2 regions of the Vogesella sp. EB genome follow, and region 1 is predicted to be linked to the other one. Evidence: riboswitches for the same ligand, from Rfam matches in the RefSeq annotation. Region 1 holds a riboswitch; the other holds the start of a gene.
The links. A riboswitch is a leader RNA that binds a small molecule or an ion and turns the genes downstream of it on or off. The one in region 1 is predicted to bind thiamine pyrophosphate.
Positions count from the first base shown of each region.

Region 2: linked by a shared signal. The riboswitch ahead of thiC (phosphomethylpyrimidine synthase ThiC) and the one ahead of ACG97_RS01465 (thiamine ABC transporter substrate binding subunit) in region 1 are both predicted to bind thiamine pyrophosphate.

Region 1 is NZ_LFDT01000002.1:351-8,162, reverse strand. It holds gene ACG97_RS01490 (ATP-dependent DNA helicase RecQ) at 1-62, shown strand, start outside; gene ACG97_RS16820 (hypothetical protein) at 260-1,108, opposite strand; gene ACG97_RS01480 (metal-dependent protein of the double-stranded beta helix superfamily-like protein) at 1,445-1,996, shown strand; gene katG (catalase/peroxidase HPI) at 2,165-4,357, opposite strand; gene ACG97_RS17450 (hypothetical protein) at 4,570-4,842, shown strand; TPP riboswitch at 5,005-5,100, shown strand; gene ACG97_RS01465 (thiamine ABC transporter substrate binding subunit) at 5,155-6,171, shown strand; gene ACG97_RS01460 (ABC transporter permease) at 6,274-7,803, shown strand; partial or broken gene ACG97_RS01455 (ATP-binding cassette domain-containing protein) at 7,787-7,812, shown strand, end outside.
Region 2 is NZ_LFDT01000036.1:11,182-18,993, reverse strand. It holds gene ACG97_RS15260 (tetratricopeptide repeat protein) at 1-1,797, opposite strand, end outside; gene ACG97_RS15255 (hypothetical protein) at 2,286-2,660, shown strand; gene ACG97_RS15250 (hypothetical protein) at 2,846-3,499, shown strand; gene thiC (phosphomethylpyrimidine synthase ThiC) at 3,563-5,443, opposite strand; TPP riboswitch at 5,591-5,725, opposite strand; gene ACG97_RS15240 (protein-L-isoaspartate O-methyltransferase) at 5,854-6,513, shown strand; gene ACG97_RS15235 (rhodanese-like domain-containing protein) at 6,513-6,839, shown strand; gene ACG97_RS15230 (uracil-DNA glycosylase) at 7,050-7,763, shown strand.

The DNA of each region.
Region 1 (7,812 bases):
GCCGCTTTGCCGGCTATCCGTTTGCCAGCGTGCGTGAGCTGTTGTCGGTGGAAATGGTGTAAGAACCTGTTCAATGTCTGCTGCAACTGATCTCAACATGAGGCGATACGGCGTTAAAACGCCTTCGGCATGCTTGTCTATATCCAGCTCAACGCCGCTTCCTCAGTCGTTTTCGCCTTGTCTCGCGTGAGCGCGCGAGACTTTGAGCAGGTTCTAAGGGGAGGCGTTGCGGCCAACCTTGGCCGCAACAATTGGATGCTCAGTAGAAGCCGAGTGCACCGAGCAGGCTGAAGATCAGCACGAAGCAGGTGATGCCGGTCAGCAGTAGGTTGGTCTGCTTTTCCTTGTGCAGCGAGGTTTCCAGCGAGCGCTCCTGCGACTGCAGACCGTGCAGCTTGTGCTGCAGCTCGGCGCGTTCCTCGTCGTGGCGCGACAGCGTGGTCAGCAGCGCGTTGAGCGATACCTCGGCCACTTTTTCGTTGTCCCAGCCACTGATCAGCTGCCGCACGCGGGCCTTGTGATAGCGGCCGTGTACCTGGCTGCCGTCGTCCCACTCGAAATCGAAGCCGTGCGCCGCCAGCCGGCTGTTGCGATGCGCGCGCGCCTCTTCGCCGTCCGCCTCTGGTGCCGGCAGCACGCTGGGCAGCACGCGGTAGTCCGGGTAGCGTTGTTTCAGCCAGCTGATGGCCTGCGAGTAGGCGTAGCCGGACAGGCCGAGACCGGAGATTTCCGGGCTGAGGCTGAAGCCGGATTTCGGCCCGAACGACACCGTGTGCGACGGGTGATCGACCGCCACCTGCAGGCAGTTGCGGGTGTTCATCCATTCCGACGCCTCGCCGCGCAGCGGCAGCCACTGGCTGCCCTCGGCACGGGCGAAGGTGACGAACTGGATGCGGAAAAAATCGGATTGGAAGGTATGGCCGCTGCTGATGCGGCTGAACAGGTAGATCGGCACCCCGTTGTCGAGCAGCGCGATCAGCTGCTCCGCCTGCGGCGTGCTGCGGCCGGCAAGATGGCTCTCGTCTTCCGGCGACGGCAACGGGATCGCCTCCGGCTCGCTGGCGGTTTTATCGATTTTCGGTGGCGTTTTCAGGCTTCGGCTGGACATGGCGGCATGGTTTCAATCGTGCGTGGCGGCTAGCGTACACCATTGGCTGCCGGACGTCAGGAAACGAGGGTGGCTGAGGTAGTGGATAAGCAAGAGCCACCTTTCGGGTGGCATGCGGCTTCTTCTGCGCCAGCATGGCAGCAGGCGCTCACGAGCGGGCGGTCGCGCATCATCTCTAGGATGGTTTCTTGCACGGATGTTCTCTACAGCAACTCGCTGAGAGTGGCCTCGGTCCAAGTGGTCGGATTGGGCTATATCTTGGTCAATAGCCAAAGAGTCATCCGGTGGCGAGGAGCTTCTTTGGTCTGATGAACCAGATCGGGAGGGCATGAGATCATGTTCAACAAGGATCGTTTTATCCAGGATTGCTTGAGCGCCATTTCCGGGGGCCATGAGGCGATTAGTGAGCTGGTGGCCGAAGCGGTGTCGGATAGGGCCGGGGTGATGGCCGAGCTTGGCGAGCCGCAACATGCCGGCCTTACGCCGCTATTCAGGTCGCCTGATCTTACCGTCATCAGCTTTGTCTGGGCGCCGTGCATGAGCCTGATGCCGCACAATCACCAGATGTTTTCGGTGGTCGGCATCTATACCGGGCGCGAGGACAACGTCTTCTGGACGCGGACGGGAACGACGATAGAGGCAGTCGGTGCCAAGTCTTTGGGGGCTGGCGATGTTGCCACGCTCGATAGTGACGTTATCCACTCGGTGCTGAATCCAATCGGGAAGATGACTTGTGCGATACACGTCTATGGCGGTGATTTCTTCGCTCCCCCCGTACCGCGCAGTGAATGGGACCACGAAACGCTCATCGAAGCACCATGGAATGTCGAGCACGCCAAGTCGCTGTTTCGGGAGGCCGAGGCACGCTTTCGTGCGAGCCTCGGCTAAGCAGGGCGACTCAAGGCGCTCCGGCCGTAATTGTGGCCAACCTTATGTGCCGGCCACTGCCAGCCGCGCTGTGCCGCAATCAAAAATGGCTGCTTCCGTCACCGGAAACAGCCATTTGCCTTGTCGGGCCAGACCAGCCGGCTTGCCACACCGGCCCAGTCTTGCCGCTTACGCCAGATCGAAACGGTCCAGGTTCATCACCTTGCTCCACGCCGCCACGAAGTCGTTGACGAACTTCGGCTGCGCGTCGCTGCAGGCGTACACCTCGGCCAGTGCCCGCAGCTGCGAGTTGGAGCCGAACACCAGATCCACGGTGGTGGCGGTCCATTTCTGCGCGCCGGTTGCGCGGTCGCGGCCTTCCAGTACGCCGTCGGTGGCGGATTTTTGCCACTTGGTGCCCATGTCGAGCAGGTTGACGAAGAAGTCGTTGCTCAGGGTTCCGGGGCGCTGGGTGAACACGCCGTGCTGTGCCTGGCCGGCGTTGGCGCCCAGCACGCGCAGGCCGCCGATCAGCACCGTCATTTCCGGCGCGCTCAGCGTCAGCAACTGCGCCTTGTCGATCAGTAGCTCGGCTGCGGCGCCCTCCAGCCCCGGCTGCACGTAGTTGCGGAAGCCGTCCGCACGTGGTTCCAGCACCGCGAACGAGGCGACATCGGTCTGGTCCTGCGTGGCATCGGTGCGCCCCGGCGCAAACGGCACGGTCACCTGCTGGCCGGCTTGCTTGGCCGCGGCTTCGATGGCGGCACCACCGGCGAGCACGATCAGGTCTGCCAGCGAGATCTGCTTGCCGCCGGCGGCGCTGGCGTTGAAGTCCTGCTGGATCGCGGCCAACGTTTGCAGTACCTGCGCCAGTTGCGCCGGCTGGTTGACCGCCCAGTCCTTCTGCGGCGCCAGGCGGATGCGCGCACCGTTGGCGCCGCCGCGCTTGTCACTGCCACGGAAGGTGGCGGCGGCGGCCCAGGCGGTGCCGACCAGCTGTGCCACGGACAGGCCGGAGGCGAGTACCTTGGCTTTCAGCGCGGAGATGTCCTGTGCGTCGACCAGCGGGTGGTCCACGGCCGGCACCGGGTCCTGCCAGATCAGTTCTTCAGCCGGTACCAGCTTGCCGAGGTAGCGGGCGCGCGGGCCCATGTCGCGGTGGGTGAGCTTGAACCAGGCGCGGGCGAAGGCGTCGGCAAACGCCTGCGGATCCTGATGGAAGCGGCGCGCAATCGGTTCGTAGATCGGGTCGAGGCGCAGTGACAGGTCGGCGGTGGTCATCATCGGCGGATGCTTCTTGCTCGGGTCGTGCGCGTCCGGAATCATGTCTTCCGGCTTCACGTCCTTGGCCACCCACTGGTGCGCGCCGGCCGGGCTCTTGGTCAGCTCCCACTCGTAGCCGAACAGGGTGTTGAAGTAGCCGTGGTCCCAGGTGGTGGGGTTGGGTTTCCATGCCCCCTCGATGCCACTGGTGGTGGCATGCACGCCCTTGCCGCTGCCGAACTGGTTGATCCAGCCGAGGCCCATTTCCTCGAGCGGCGCGGCTTCCGGTTCCGGGCCGACCAGTGCCGGGTCGCCGGCGCCGTGTGCCTTGCCGAAGGTGTGGCCGCCGGCGACCAGCGCCACGGTTTCCTCGTCGTCCATCGCCATGCGGGCGAAGGTTTCGCGCACGTCACGGCCGGAGGCGACCGGGTCCGGATTGCCGTTGGGGCCTTCCGGGTTCACGTAGATCAGGCCCATCTGCACCGCGGCCAGCGGGTTTGCCAGCTCGTGGTCGCCGCTGTAGCGCTTGTCGCCCAGCCAGGTGCTCTCCGGTCCCCAGTAGGCGTCTTCTTCCGGTGCCCAGATGTCCGCGCGGCCGCCGCCGAAGCCGAAGGTCTTGAAGCCCATCGATTCCAGTGCCACGTTGCCGGCGAGGATGAACAGGTCGGCCCACGACAGCTTGCGGCCGTATTTCTGCTTGATCGGCCACAGCAGGCGGCGCGCCTTGTCGAGGTTGCCGTTGTCCGGCCAGCTGTTGAGCGGGGCGAAGCGCTGGTTGCCGGTGCCGGCGCCGCCGCGGCCGTCGGCGATGCGGTAGGTGCCGGCGGCGTGCCAGGCCATGCGGATCATCAGGCCGCCGTAGTGGCCCCAGTCCGCCGGCCACCAGTCCTGCGAATCGGTCATCAGCGCGTGCAGGTCGGCGACCACGGCATCCAGATCCAGGGTCTTGAACTCGGCGGCATAGTCGAACGCCTCGCCCATCGGGTCGGACTTGGCGGAGTGCTGGTGCAGGATGCCCAGCTTCAGCTGATTGGGCCACCAGTCACCGTTGGAGGGGCCGCCGGCTACGGTGTGCGGGGCGGCGCTACCCGAAAACGGGCACTTGGCTTCTGTCGACATGGTTATCTCCTGTTGCTTTTGATTGCCAGCGGATCACGCCAGGTGGCGGGTCCGCTGCGGTTGGCTGGGGTTGACTTGACTGCTGATCTGAACGGCATCGCCGGCGCCGGCCACCCGGCTGGTTGCCGGGCACTGGCCATCACGCGGGTTGCGGCCAACGTGGTGGCTTACTGCATCCACACCAGGTTGGCCCACATCTCGTCGAGGGTGATGTGCTGGCGGAAGAAACGTTTCATGGCCTTGCTCCTTGCAGATCGGTTGATGACTGGATTATGGATACCGGTTATGCATTTGTTAAATTGATTGTTGTTTTTGATTTGTTAGCTTTTTGCTATTTATCTGCCATGCCGCCCGCATCGGGTGCCCATTGCGCCGTGCTGGTGCACGCGCCATGTCGTGGTGATTCTTTTTATAGCGGCAAAGTGGCGAATTGGCAGCGCCGGCGGCGCTTTTTGCTGGCACGGCAATTGCTAAATACTCGGTGAGGGTAGCTGTGGTGGCTGCGCCTCGCTTGAGAGTCTGTCCCGTTGCTTCTGTCGGCATACTGCTAGACACGCCCGTTCCCGCACTGGGGGCGGGCGATTTTTTTGCGCCGGCCGCGCGCCGCGGCGGTTAAGCAATGCCGCGCAACGCGCTATACTCGCCGCTTCGATCACCGGGGGTGTCTGCCGCAGGCAGACTGAGAGATACCCCAGAACCTGATCTGGGTCATGCCAGCGGAGGGAGCGTGATGCGCGGCCAGTCCGCGTCCCGCTTCTTCTTTTGGTCGGCACCATTACCAAAAGAGGATGTCTGCAATGTTCAAGAAGTCCGTACTGCTGCTGGCGCTGGCCGGCGTTTCCCTGACTACCCTGGCCGCGGAGCTGCGGGTGATGACGCACAGCTCGTTCAGCCTGCCGAAAGAGCGCATCGCCGAGTTCGAGAAGCAAAGCGGCGCCAAGCTGGCCATCATCAAGGGCGGCGATGCCGGCGAGATGCTCAACAAGCTGATCCTGACCCGCGCCAATCCGGTGGCCGATGTGGTGTACGGCATCGACAACACCCTGATCGGCAAGGCCAACGCCGCCGGCGTGCTGGAGGCCACCAGCAGCAAGGTTGGCCGTAGCGTGGCGGTGGCCAGCCTGCCGGGCGCGGTGGCCATCGATTACGGCTACGTCACCCTCAACATCGACAAGGCCTGGTTTGCGGGCAGCAAGCTGCCGCTGCCGGCGACGCTGGACGACCTGACCCGCCCGGCCTACAAGGACCTGCTGGTAGTGGAAAACCCGGCGACCTCCAGCCCCGGCCTCGCCTTCCTGCTGGCGACCATCGCCGGCAAGGGCGAGGAGGGCGCCTTCCAGTGGTGGGGCAAGCTGCGCGATAACGGCCTGAAGGTGGCCAAGGGCTGGAGCGAGGCCTACTACACCGATTTCACCCGCAACGGCGGCGCGCGCCCGATCGTGGTCAGCTACGCCACCAGCCCGGCGGCGGAAGTGTTCTACAGCAAGGAAAAACTGGCCGAATCGCCGACCGCCAACCTGTTGCTGAAAGGCGGCGTGTTCATGCAGGTGGAGGGCGTGGCCAAAGTCAAGGGCGGGCTGCAGCCGCAGCTGGCACAGCAGTTCGTCGATTTCCTGCGCGGCGAGGCGGTACAGAAAGAGCTGCAGACCAGCATGTGGATGTACCCGGCGGTCGCCGGCGTGGCGCTGGCGCCGGTGTTCAAGCACGCCGCGCAGCCGGCCAGCTTCAGCAACCCGGACCTGAAGGCGATGCAGCACAAGACCGCCGCCTGGGTCAGCCGCTGGACGCGGCTGGTGATCAAGAACGCGCCGTGATGCGGCGGGCTGCCGGCGCTGGCCGGCAGCGGGGTGTTTTCGCGACGGTAACGGCGGCAGCCGTTACCGTTTTCCATTGTCGTGATGCAGAAAGTGTTGCCGTTGCCTAATTTCCGCTGGCTGGCGTTGCCGCCGCTGTTATTCCTGCTGCTGCTGGTCGGGCTGCCGCTGTCGCGCCTGCTGTACGAGGGCGGGCTGGCGTTCAGCCCGGCGCTCCTGGGTGACGCCTACCTGCAGTGGCGCCTTGGCTGGTCGCTGCTGCAGGCGGCGGCCACCTGCGTGCTAACTCTATTACTCGGCCTGCCGCTGGCGTGGGTGCTGGCGCATTTCGAGTTTCGCGGCCGCGCGCTGCTGTTGCGGGTGCTGATGCTGCCGTTCGTGATGCCGACGCTGGTCGCCGGCCTCGGCGTGCTGGCGCTGTTCGGCCCGCACGGCGTCAGCGGGCTGAACCTGCAGGACACGCCGTGGCTGCTGCTGTACGGCAACCTGTTCTACAACCTGCCGCTCTTGATCCGCGCCGCGGTGGACGGCTTCGACCACGTGCCGGCCAGCCGGCTGATGGTGGCGCGCACGCTGGGCGCCTCGCGCTGGCGCGCGTTCTGGCGCGTGGAGTGGCCGGTGGTGCGGCCGTGGCTGGCGTCGGCGCTGTGCCTGATCTTCCTGTACTGCTTCTCCGGCTTCGGCCTCGCGCTGCTGCTCGGCGGCCAGCGTTACGCCACGGTGGAGGTCGAGATCTATTCACTGGTCGCCTACGAGCTGAACCTGGCCGATGCCGGCGCACTGGCGCTGCTGATGCTGCTGCTCGGCGCCGTCATTGCGCTGCTGTACGCGCTGATCGAGCGCCGCCTGGCGCGGCCGGACAAGCGCAGCCCGCCGCTGCGACAGCCGGTGCAAGGTTGGCCGCAACGGCTGCTGCTCTTGGCCAGCCTGCTGCTGTTGGCGCTGTTTGCCGCCGCGCCGCTGCTGGCGGTGCTGCTGCGCGCGCTGCTGGCTGATGCCGCGGCGTGGCGGGTGCTGCTGCAGGACGACACCCTGCTGGCGCTGGGCAACACGCTGCGCTTCTCGCTGCTGGCGCTGCTGCTGGCGACTCTCCTGGGCCTGCTGCACGGGCTGGCGGCGAGAAGCAGCGCCAGCCTGCGCGCGCTGATGTTCCTGCCCTTCATGGTGTCGCCGGTGTGCGTCGCCTTCGGCCTGCTGCTGGCCTATCCCGGCTACAGCGCGACGCTGGCGCTGCTGGTGGCCGCCTATGCGCTCCTGGCCTATCCCTTTGTCGCCAAGGCGGTGGTCAGCGCTCGCGATGCCTTGCCGGCGGCGCTGCCCAATGCCGCGCGCACGCTGGGCGCATCGCCGTGGCGCGTGTTCTGGCGCGTCAGCCTGCCGCTGATGCGCCCGGCGCTGCGGCGTGGCATGGCCTTTGCCGCCGCCACCGCCGTCGGCGAGTTTGCGGTCAGCCTGTTCCTGTCGCGCCCGGAATGGCTGACGCTGACCACGCTGATCTACCAGCATCTGGGCCGCCCCGGCGCGGCCAACCTTGAGGCGGCGCTGGTGTTGTCCAGCGTGCTACTGCTGCTGGCGCTGCTGGCATTCATGGCCATCGAGTGGCCGGAGAAGACCCATGCTCGAACTTCGTGACCTGGCGCT
Region 2 (7,812 bases), on a different contig from region 1:
GTTCATGCGCCGCGACAGCTCCTGCGCGCTGGCGATCTGCTCCGGCTTCATCTCGTGCTGCAGCTGGTTCAGCTTGCTGGCGGCCTGGGCATTGCCCTGCGCCCGTGCCAGGTTGTGCAGCGCGTAGGCCAGCACCTCGTTGTGCGGGATGCCCTGGTAGCTGTAAGCGGTGTAGGCATGGCCGAGGCTGTTCAGCGCGTCGACCTGGTACTTGGCGGCGGCCTTGCGATACCAGCTCAGTGCCAGTTTCAGGTCGCGCGACACGCCCTGGCCGTTTTCGTACAGGCTGCCGAGCTGGAATTGCGCTTCGGCGTTGCCCTGCTTGGCGGCCTTGGTGTACCACTGCGCGGCGTCAAAATAGTCCTGCTCCACGCCCTGGCCCTGACGGAACAGGTTGCCGAGGCTGGCCTGGGCGCCGGCATGGCCCTGCTCGGCTGCCTTGCGCAGCCACAGCGCGGCCTGGCTGGCGTCCTGCGGCACGCCCTTGCCCTGAGCGTACAGCTGGCCGAGGTTGGCCTGCGCGTTCATGTCGCCCTGCTCGGCGGCCTTCTGATACCACTGGGTAGCGTCGCTGAGGCTCTGCGTGACTTCCACACCCTGCTCATACAGCTGGCCGAGCGCGTTCTGTGCCTGCAGGTGATCCTGCGCCGCGGCTTTCTGGTACCAGCTGGCGGCTTCCGCCAGGTCCGGGTTCACGCCATTGCCCTTCTCGTACAGCTCGCCCAGGCCGTACTGCGCCTCGGCATCGCCCTGCTCGGCGGCCTTGCGATACCAGCTGGCGGCTTGCAGCTCGGCGCCCTTCTGGTACCACTGCAGCGCCTGCGCCGGGTCTTTCGGCACACCGCGACCGCTCTGGTACAGGCTGGCCAGTGCCGTCTGCGCGTTGGTGTGGCCCTGCTCGGCGGCCTTGCGATACCAGTTGGCCGCCAGCGCCAGGTTGCGCGGCGTGCCGCGACCGTTCTGGTGCAGCACCGCCAGTGCGTACTGGGCATCGGCGATGCCCTGCTCGGCGGCACGGCCGAACCAGATTGCGGCGGCCGCCAGATCCTGCGGCATGCCCTGGCCGTTCTGGTACATCAGGCCAAGTGCGTGCTGCGCCGGGGCGTAGCCCTGCTGCGCGGCCTTGTGCTGCCACTGCGCGGCGTCGATCAGGTTGCGCGGCACGCCCTTGCCGGCGAGCAGCAGGTTGGCGTAGTGGTACTGTGCCTCGGCGCTGCCCTGCTCGGCGGCGCGGCGGTACAGCACCGCCGCCTGATTGCTGTTTTGCGTCACGCCGACGCCATTCTGCGAGATCTGTGCCAGCTGGGTCCGCGCCAGCGCGTTGCCCTGCCGCGCCGCCTGCTGGAACAGGCTGGATGCCTGCGCCAGATCCTGCGGCACGCCGCGGCCGTACTGGTACATCAGGCCGAGGCTGGTCTGTGCGGCGGTGCTGCCCTGTGCCGCGGCCTTCTGGTACCAGCTGACGGCGGTGGCGTAGTCCTGGCGCACGCCGAGGCCGTTTTCATACAGACCACCCAGCTTGTACTGGGCGTCGACATTCCCCTGCGCCGCGGCCTTGTCGTACCAGCGGGCGGCTTCAGCCAGATCCGGCACCACGCCCTGACCCTTGCGGTACATCTCGGCCAGCAGCAGCTGAACGCGCGGATTGCCCTGCTCGCCGACCGGGGTCAGCTCTTGCAAGGCGGTGGCAAAATCCCCTTTGCCATAGGCAAGACGGCCTTCTTTCAGACCTGCCATCGCGGGCGCAGCCAGCAGCATGCTGGTCAGAAGGACGGAAGTAGCAAAATGTCTGTTCATGTGCGTTTCTTCATTTTGTAGAGAGGCCGTGCCGATCGTGTGCGGGTAATGAAACCTGATCCGCGCGGGGTAACATTTTATTCTGCATGATTAACGGCTAGTTTAACGGCTAATCATAAGCTGTTAAAGGATTGTCCCTGCCAAGACGCGGGTATTTGATAGCAAAGTGTTGCAGCCGTGGTGTCCGGCACGGTTTTGTCATGACTTTGCGCTTGATCGTGGCATGAGTCACCCGCCAGCGGCGCGCCGGCGCAGCAATAGTGGTGCCGGCGGGCGCGCGACCTCGGCTGCGCGATGATAAGGATGCCGCCCGGGCGCAACCTTGTCCATGATCAGGCAATGGCGACACTGCGGCCAATTTTCATTTCTTTGACATAAAAGGCGCCGCCGATTTGCTGCGGAAAAGCGCGCCAGCCTCACCTATGATGAAATCTCGGCGCCTGTTGCGCCGCTGCCGGATGACTGTGTGACAGCACAGGGGGGGCATCATGTTTGACAGTCGGTTCTACTTCACCGGGGCGACGATCCTGGCGGTGCTGTCCACGCTGGCCACCGCCTGGACACTACTGATGTTTTCCGTGCTACTGATCTTTGTCGGGCTGTGGCAGGCCGACCGCGAGCAGATCCGCGAGCTCTCCCCCAGCACCGCGGTGATGTTCGTGATGCAGGACGACAGCTCGCCGCGCCCGCTCGACGATTTCATCGGCCACCACCTGATGTTCTACCAGGACGGCATCCCGGTTTATCGCGACCTGTTCGACGGCGATCACTACTGGCAGCTGCTGGAAGCCGACAGCCAGGCGCTGAGCGGCGACGACATCATCCGCGTGTTCCCTGGCGTCAGCTACCGGCGCAAAGCCTGATTCTGCGCCATCGCCATCAACAACGGCAGCCACTGACGGCTGCCGTTTTGCTGTCTGGCGCCAAGCTTGGCCGCAAGACGCTGCAGGCTTGAAGCCGTTCCACGTGAAACTGCTTCTCGGCTCGGCCTGCGTATTGCCGGCGAATGATGCTGATAGAATCAGGCATCGTCCGCCGGAATTCATCCATGCTGCCACTGCGCCCTGCCCTGCTTCTCTCCCTGCTCGCCACCGCCCTCGTTGCGGCCAACCTTGCGCATGCCGATGTGCCGGCCGGTTCCCCGTTTACGCCGGAGCAGCAAACCGCCCTGCAACAGCTGGTTGCCAGCCAGGTGTATGCTGCCACGCCAGTCATGGCCAGTGCCGCCGCTGCCAGCGCGTTGAAAAGCATTCAAGGTGAAAAACAGGCTCTCGAGGTAGCCAAGGACGCGCTGGAGGTTGGCCGCAAGTCAGTAGATTTTTGGCTGGGCTTTCTTGGGGTGCTAACGGGAGTCATTGCACTATTCGGGGTCATCGCCCCTTGGTTAGTTGCCAAAAACTATAAAGCTGACGTTGAAAAGCAAGTTGTGGAAATAAGAAAATTGTCCCGTGAAGCCAAAAATGAGCTATCAGAGACGATTGAATTGATTCGGGAGGCTAAGTCTCTTCTCAATGAGAAATTCGAAGCACTTGATGAAAAAGTACAAAAAATAGATGAACTGGCTGTAAAAACTAATGAACTGGCTGAAGCAATCGATTCAAAGTATCAGCTGATGCTTGATACGTATCAGCATGCGAACGTTCAACTGGAAGAGGTTCGCAATGTCAGTGAATCGTTGCGTAAAGGTGAAGATCACCTCTAGTTCAGAAAAAGGTTGGCCGCAGTAATGCGGCCAACCTTTTGTTTCACGTGAAGCAATAACGTCTTACACCTTGTCGTACAGCTTGCCGCCGCCCTTCACGAACTCGATCGACTTCACTTCCATACCCTTCTGCAGCGCGTCCTGTTCGCTGATGCCCTGTTTGGCGGCGAATTCGCGCACATCTTGCGTGATCTTCATCGAACAGAAGTGCGGGCCGCACATGGAGCAGAAGTGCGCCACCTTGGCGCTGTCTTTCGGCAGCGTCTCGTCGTGGAATTCGCGAGCCTTGTCCGGGTCAAGGCCGAGGTTGAACTGGTCTTCCCAGCGGAACTCGAAGCGCGCCTTGGACAGCGCGTTGTCGCGGATCTGCGCGCCCGGATGGCCCTTGGCCAGGTCGGCGGCGTGGGCGGCCAGCTTGTAGGTGATGATGCCTTCCTTCACATCATTCTTGTTCGGCAGGCCCAGGTGCTCCTTCTGCGTCACGTAGCACAGCATGGCGGTGCCGTACCAGCCGATCTGCGCCGCACCAATCGCGCTGGTGATGTGGTCGTAGCCCGGTGCGATGTCGGTGGTCAGCGGCCCCAGGGTGTAGAACGGTGCTTCGTGGCACCACTCCAGCTCCTTGTCCATGTTCTCCTTGATCAGCTGCATCGGCACGTGGCCGGGGCCTTCGATCATTACCTGCACGTCGTGCTGCCACGCGATCTGGGTCAGTTCGCCCAGCGTCTTCAGTTCCCCCAGCTGCGCCGCGTCGTTGGCGTCCCAGGCGCTGCCCGGGCGCAGGCCGTCGCCCAGCGAGAAGGCCACGTCGTAGGCCTTCATGATGTCGCAGATGTCTTCGAAGTGGGTGTACAGGAAGTTTTCCTGATGATGCGCCAGACACCACTTGGCCATGATCGAGCCGCCGCGCGACACGATGCCGGTCATGCGGCCGGCGGTCAGCGGCACGTACTGCAGGCGCACGCCGGCGTGGATGGTGAAGTAGTCGACGCCCTGCTCCGCCTGCTCGATCAGGGTGTCCTTGAAGATTTCCCAGGTCAGGTCTTCGGCCTTGCCGTTGACCTTTTCCAGTGCCTGGTAGATGGGCACCGTGCCGATCGGGACCGGCGAATTGCGCAGGATCCACTCGCGGGTTTCGTGGATGTTCTTGCCGGTGGACAGGTCCATGATGGTGTCGGCGCCCCAGCGGATGCCCCAGGTCATCTTGTCCACTTCTTCACTGATCGACGACGTTACCGCGCTGTTGCCGATGTTGCCGTTGATCTTCACCAGGAAGTTGCGGCCGATGATCATCGGCTCGGATTCCGGGTGGTTGATGTTGTTGGGGATGATGGCGCGACCGGCGGCGATTTCCTGGCGCACGAATTCCGGGGTGATGGTCTCCGGCAGGTTGGCGCCGAAGCTGTGGCCGGGGTGCTGCCGCGTCATCAGCTCCAGCAGGCGGTCGTTCTTGCCACCGGCCGTTTTCAGGCTCTCGACATAGGCCTGGCGGTTGAGGTTTTCGCGGATGGCGACGTATTCCATCTCCGGGGTGATGATGCCCTGGCGTGCGTAGTGCATCTGGCTGACGTTGCGGCCAGGCTTGGCGCGGCGCGGTTTGCGCTGCAGGTTGAAGCGCAGGTCGGCCAGTTTCGGGTCGGCTTCGCGCTGGCGGCCGTAGTCGCTGGACAGGCCGGCGAGCAGCTCGGTGTCGTCGCGTTCGGCGATCCACGCCGCGCGCAGCGGGGCTAGGCCGTTCTGGATGTTGATGCTGGCGGCGGGGTCGGTGTACGGGCCGCTGCAGTCGTAGACGTAGATCGGCGGGTTGCGCTCGCCGCCGAACTGGGTCGGGGTGTCGGCCTGGCTGATCTCGCGCATTGGCACGCGGATGTCCGGGCGGCTGCCCTGTACGTAGATCTTGCGCGAATTGGGCAGCGGCGCGATGGCGGCGGCATCGACCACCATCTGTTGGTTGGGCTTGTGGCTATCGGGTGTGGCAGGCGCGTTCATCGGGCAGGTTCTCCAAGGCGATGAAACGGCGCAAGGAGCGGCCCGGGTGTCCGGCTGCAAGGTTGGCCGCAAGCCGGGCGGGAACGCAGCGCGGCGGGCGGTGTCTGGCAGATTACGCTTCCCTACGCCGGTATTATCCGGGTCAGGTTCTAAGGGTAACTCTCACCCGCCCTGTTTATGCCATACGCGTTTTGGTGCGAATGGTACACAACAGGAGCAGGACCCCTAGCGATGCTGTGAAGGTAAGGTAAATGTGGGATAATCGCAAGTTACGAATTGCTCGGGCGGTTGTGAAATGCGGGTTGAGGCAGCCTGTTTTTCAGAGTCGTCCTTGATATTGTCTAGAATCCAAGCCGGAGTTTCCGATGAATTTCGAACAAGCCCGCTTCAATATGGTTGAGCAACAGATCCGTCCGTGGGACGTGCTCGACACCTCCATTCTCGATCTGCTGTTCCACGTGAAACGCGAAGATTTTGTCGGTACCGACAAGCGCGCGCTGGCCTTTGTCGACACCCAGCTGCCGCTGGACAACGGCTGCACCATGCTGGAGCCGAAGGTCGAAGCCCGTCTGGTGCAGGACCTGCAGGTGAAAGCCAGCGACAAGGTGCTGGAAATCGGCACCGGCAGCGGCTACCTGACCGCACTGCTGGCCGCCGTCGGCCAGCATGTGTACAGCGTCGACATCGACGCGCAGCAGCTGCAGCACGCCGCGGCCAACCTCAAAACCGCCGGCATCAAGAACGTGACGCTGAGCCAGGGCAACGGCATTGACGGTCTGGCGGCGCAGGCACCGTTCGACGTGATCTGCGTCGGCGGTTCGGTACCGGTAGTGCCGGAAGCGCTGAAGGCACAGCTGGCCGTTGGTGGCCGTATGGCGGTAATCGTCGGCGACGCGCCGGTAATGGTCGCCAAGATCATCACCCGCGTGTCCGAAACCGCGTATCAGGAAAGCGTCAGCTTCGATACCAATATCGCGCGCCTGCAGCAGCTGGACGCGATCGAACCGTCGCGCTTCAGCTTCTGATGATCCGCGAAATCAACGCCCGCGAGCTGGCCGACTGGCTGGCCGACGCGTCCCGTCCGCAGCCGGTGCTGCTCGACGTGCGCGAGGACTGGGAATACGCGCTGTGCCGCATCGACGGCTCGCGCCAGATTCCGATGAACCTGATCCCGCTGCGCCACAACGAGCTGCCGGATGACACCCCGGTGGTGACCATCTGCCACCACGGCGTGCGCAGCTACCAGGTCGGCCTGTTCCTGGAAAACGCCGGTTTCGAGCAGGTGCTGAGCCTGCGCGGCGGCGTGGCGGCGTGGGCGGACGAGGTCGAGCCGGCGATGGCGCGCTACTGAGCCGACGTTGGCCGCAAGCAAAGCCGTTCCCTGTGGAGCGGCTTTTTTATTGGTACCGCTGCCGGCACGGCATGCCATTGCACGCTGGTCTTTGCGTGTCTGGCGCGGTGTTGGCGGCCGCTATTGCTGCTGCGGGTTCGGTGGCAGCAACGGGGGGTGACTCCCCCGCGGCCGGACCCTGAATTTTTCGTGATTCCGATGGTTAACAACATGACTTATCTCGCCCCCGCCCTCGCCACCCTGCCCGCCGCCTGGCAACAGGTGCTGGCAACGCCGGCCATCAGTGCGCAACTGGCGGTGATCGACGCGCAACTGGCCGACCGCGCCGCCGCCGGTGCGGTGATCTACCCGCCGCGCGAGCTGGTGTTCAACGCGCTGCGCCACGTGGCGCCGGCCGACATCCGCGTGGTGATCATCGGCCAGGATCCGTACCACGGCGCCGGCGAGGCGATGGGGCTGAGCTTTTCGGTGCCGGACGGGGTGAAGATCCCGCCCAGCCTGCGCAACATCTACAAGGAACAGCTCAGCGACCTCGGCCTGCCGCCGCCGGCCAGCGGCAACCTGACGCACTGGGCGGCGCAGGGAGTGCTGCTGCTGAATGCCTCGCTGACGGTGGAGGCCGACCGCGCCGGCAGCCACGGCAAGCTCGGCTGGCAGCCGGTGACCGACGCGCTGATCGACGCGGTGAACGCGGCCAACCCCGGCTGCGTGTTCCTGCTGTGGGGCAACTGGGCGCATACCAAGGCCGAGCGTATCGATGCCGCCCGCCACTGCGTGCTGAAGGCGGCGCACCCGTCACCGCTGTCGGCCAGCCGCGGTTTTCTCGGCTGCCGCCATTTCTCGCAGGCCAACCAGTGGCTGGCCGAGCGCGGCCGCGGCGAGATCGCCTGGGGTGGCGTGGTGGCACAGGGCGGGTTGTTCTAGCGCACACGCTGCGGCCAACGTTGGCCGCAACGACGCGCCGCTTCAAGGC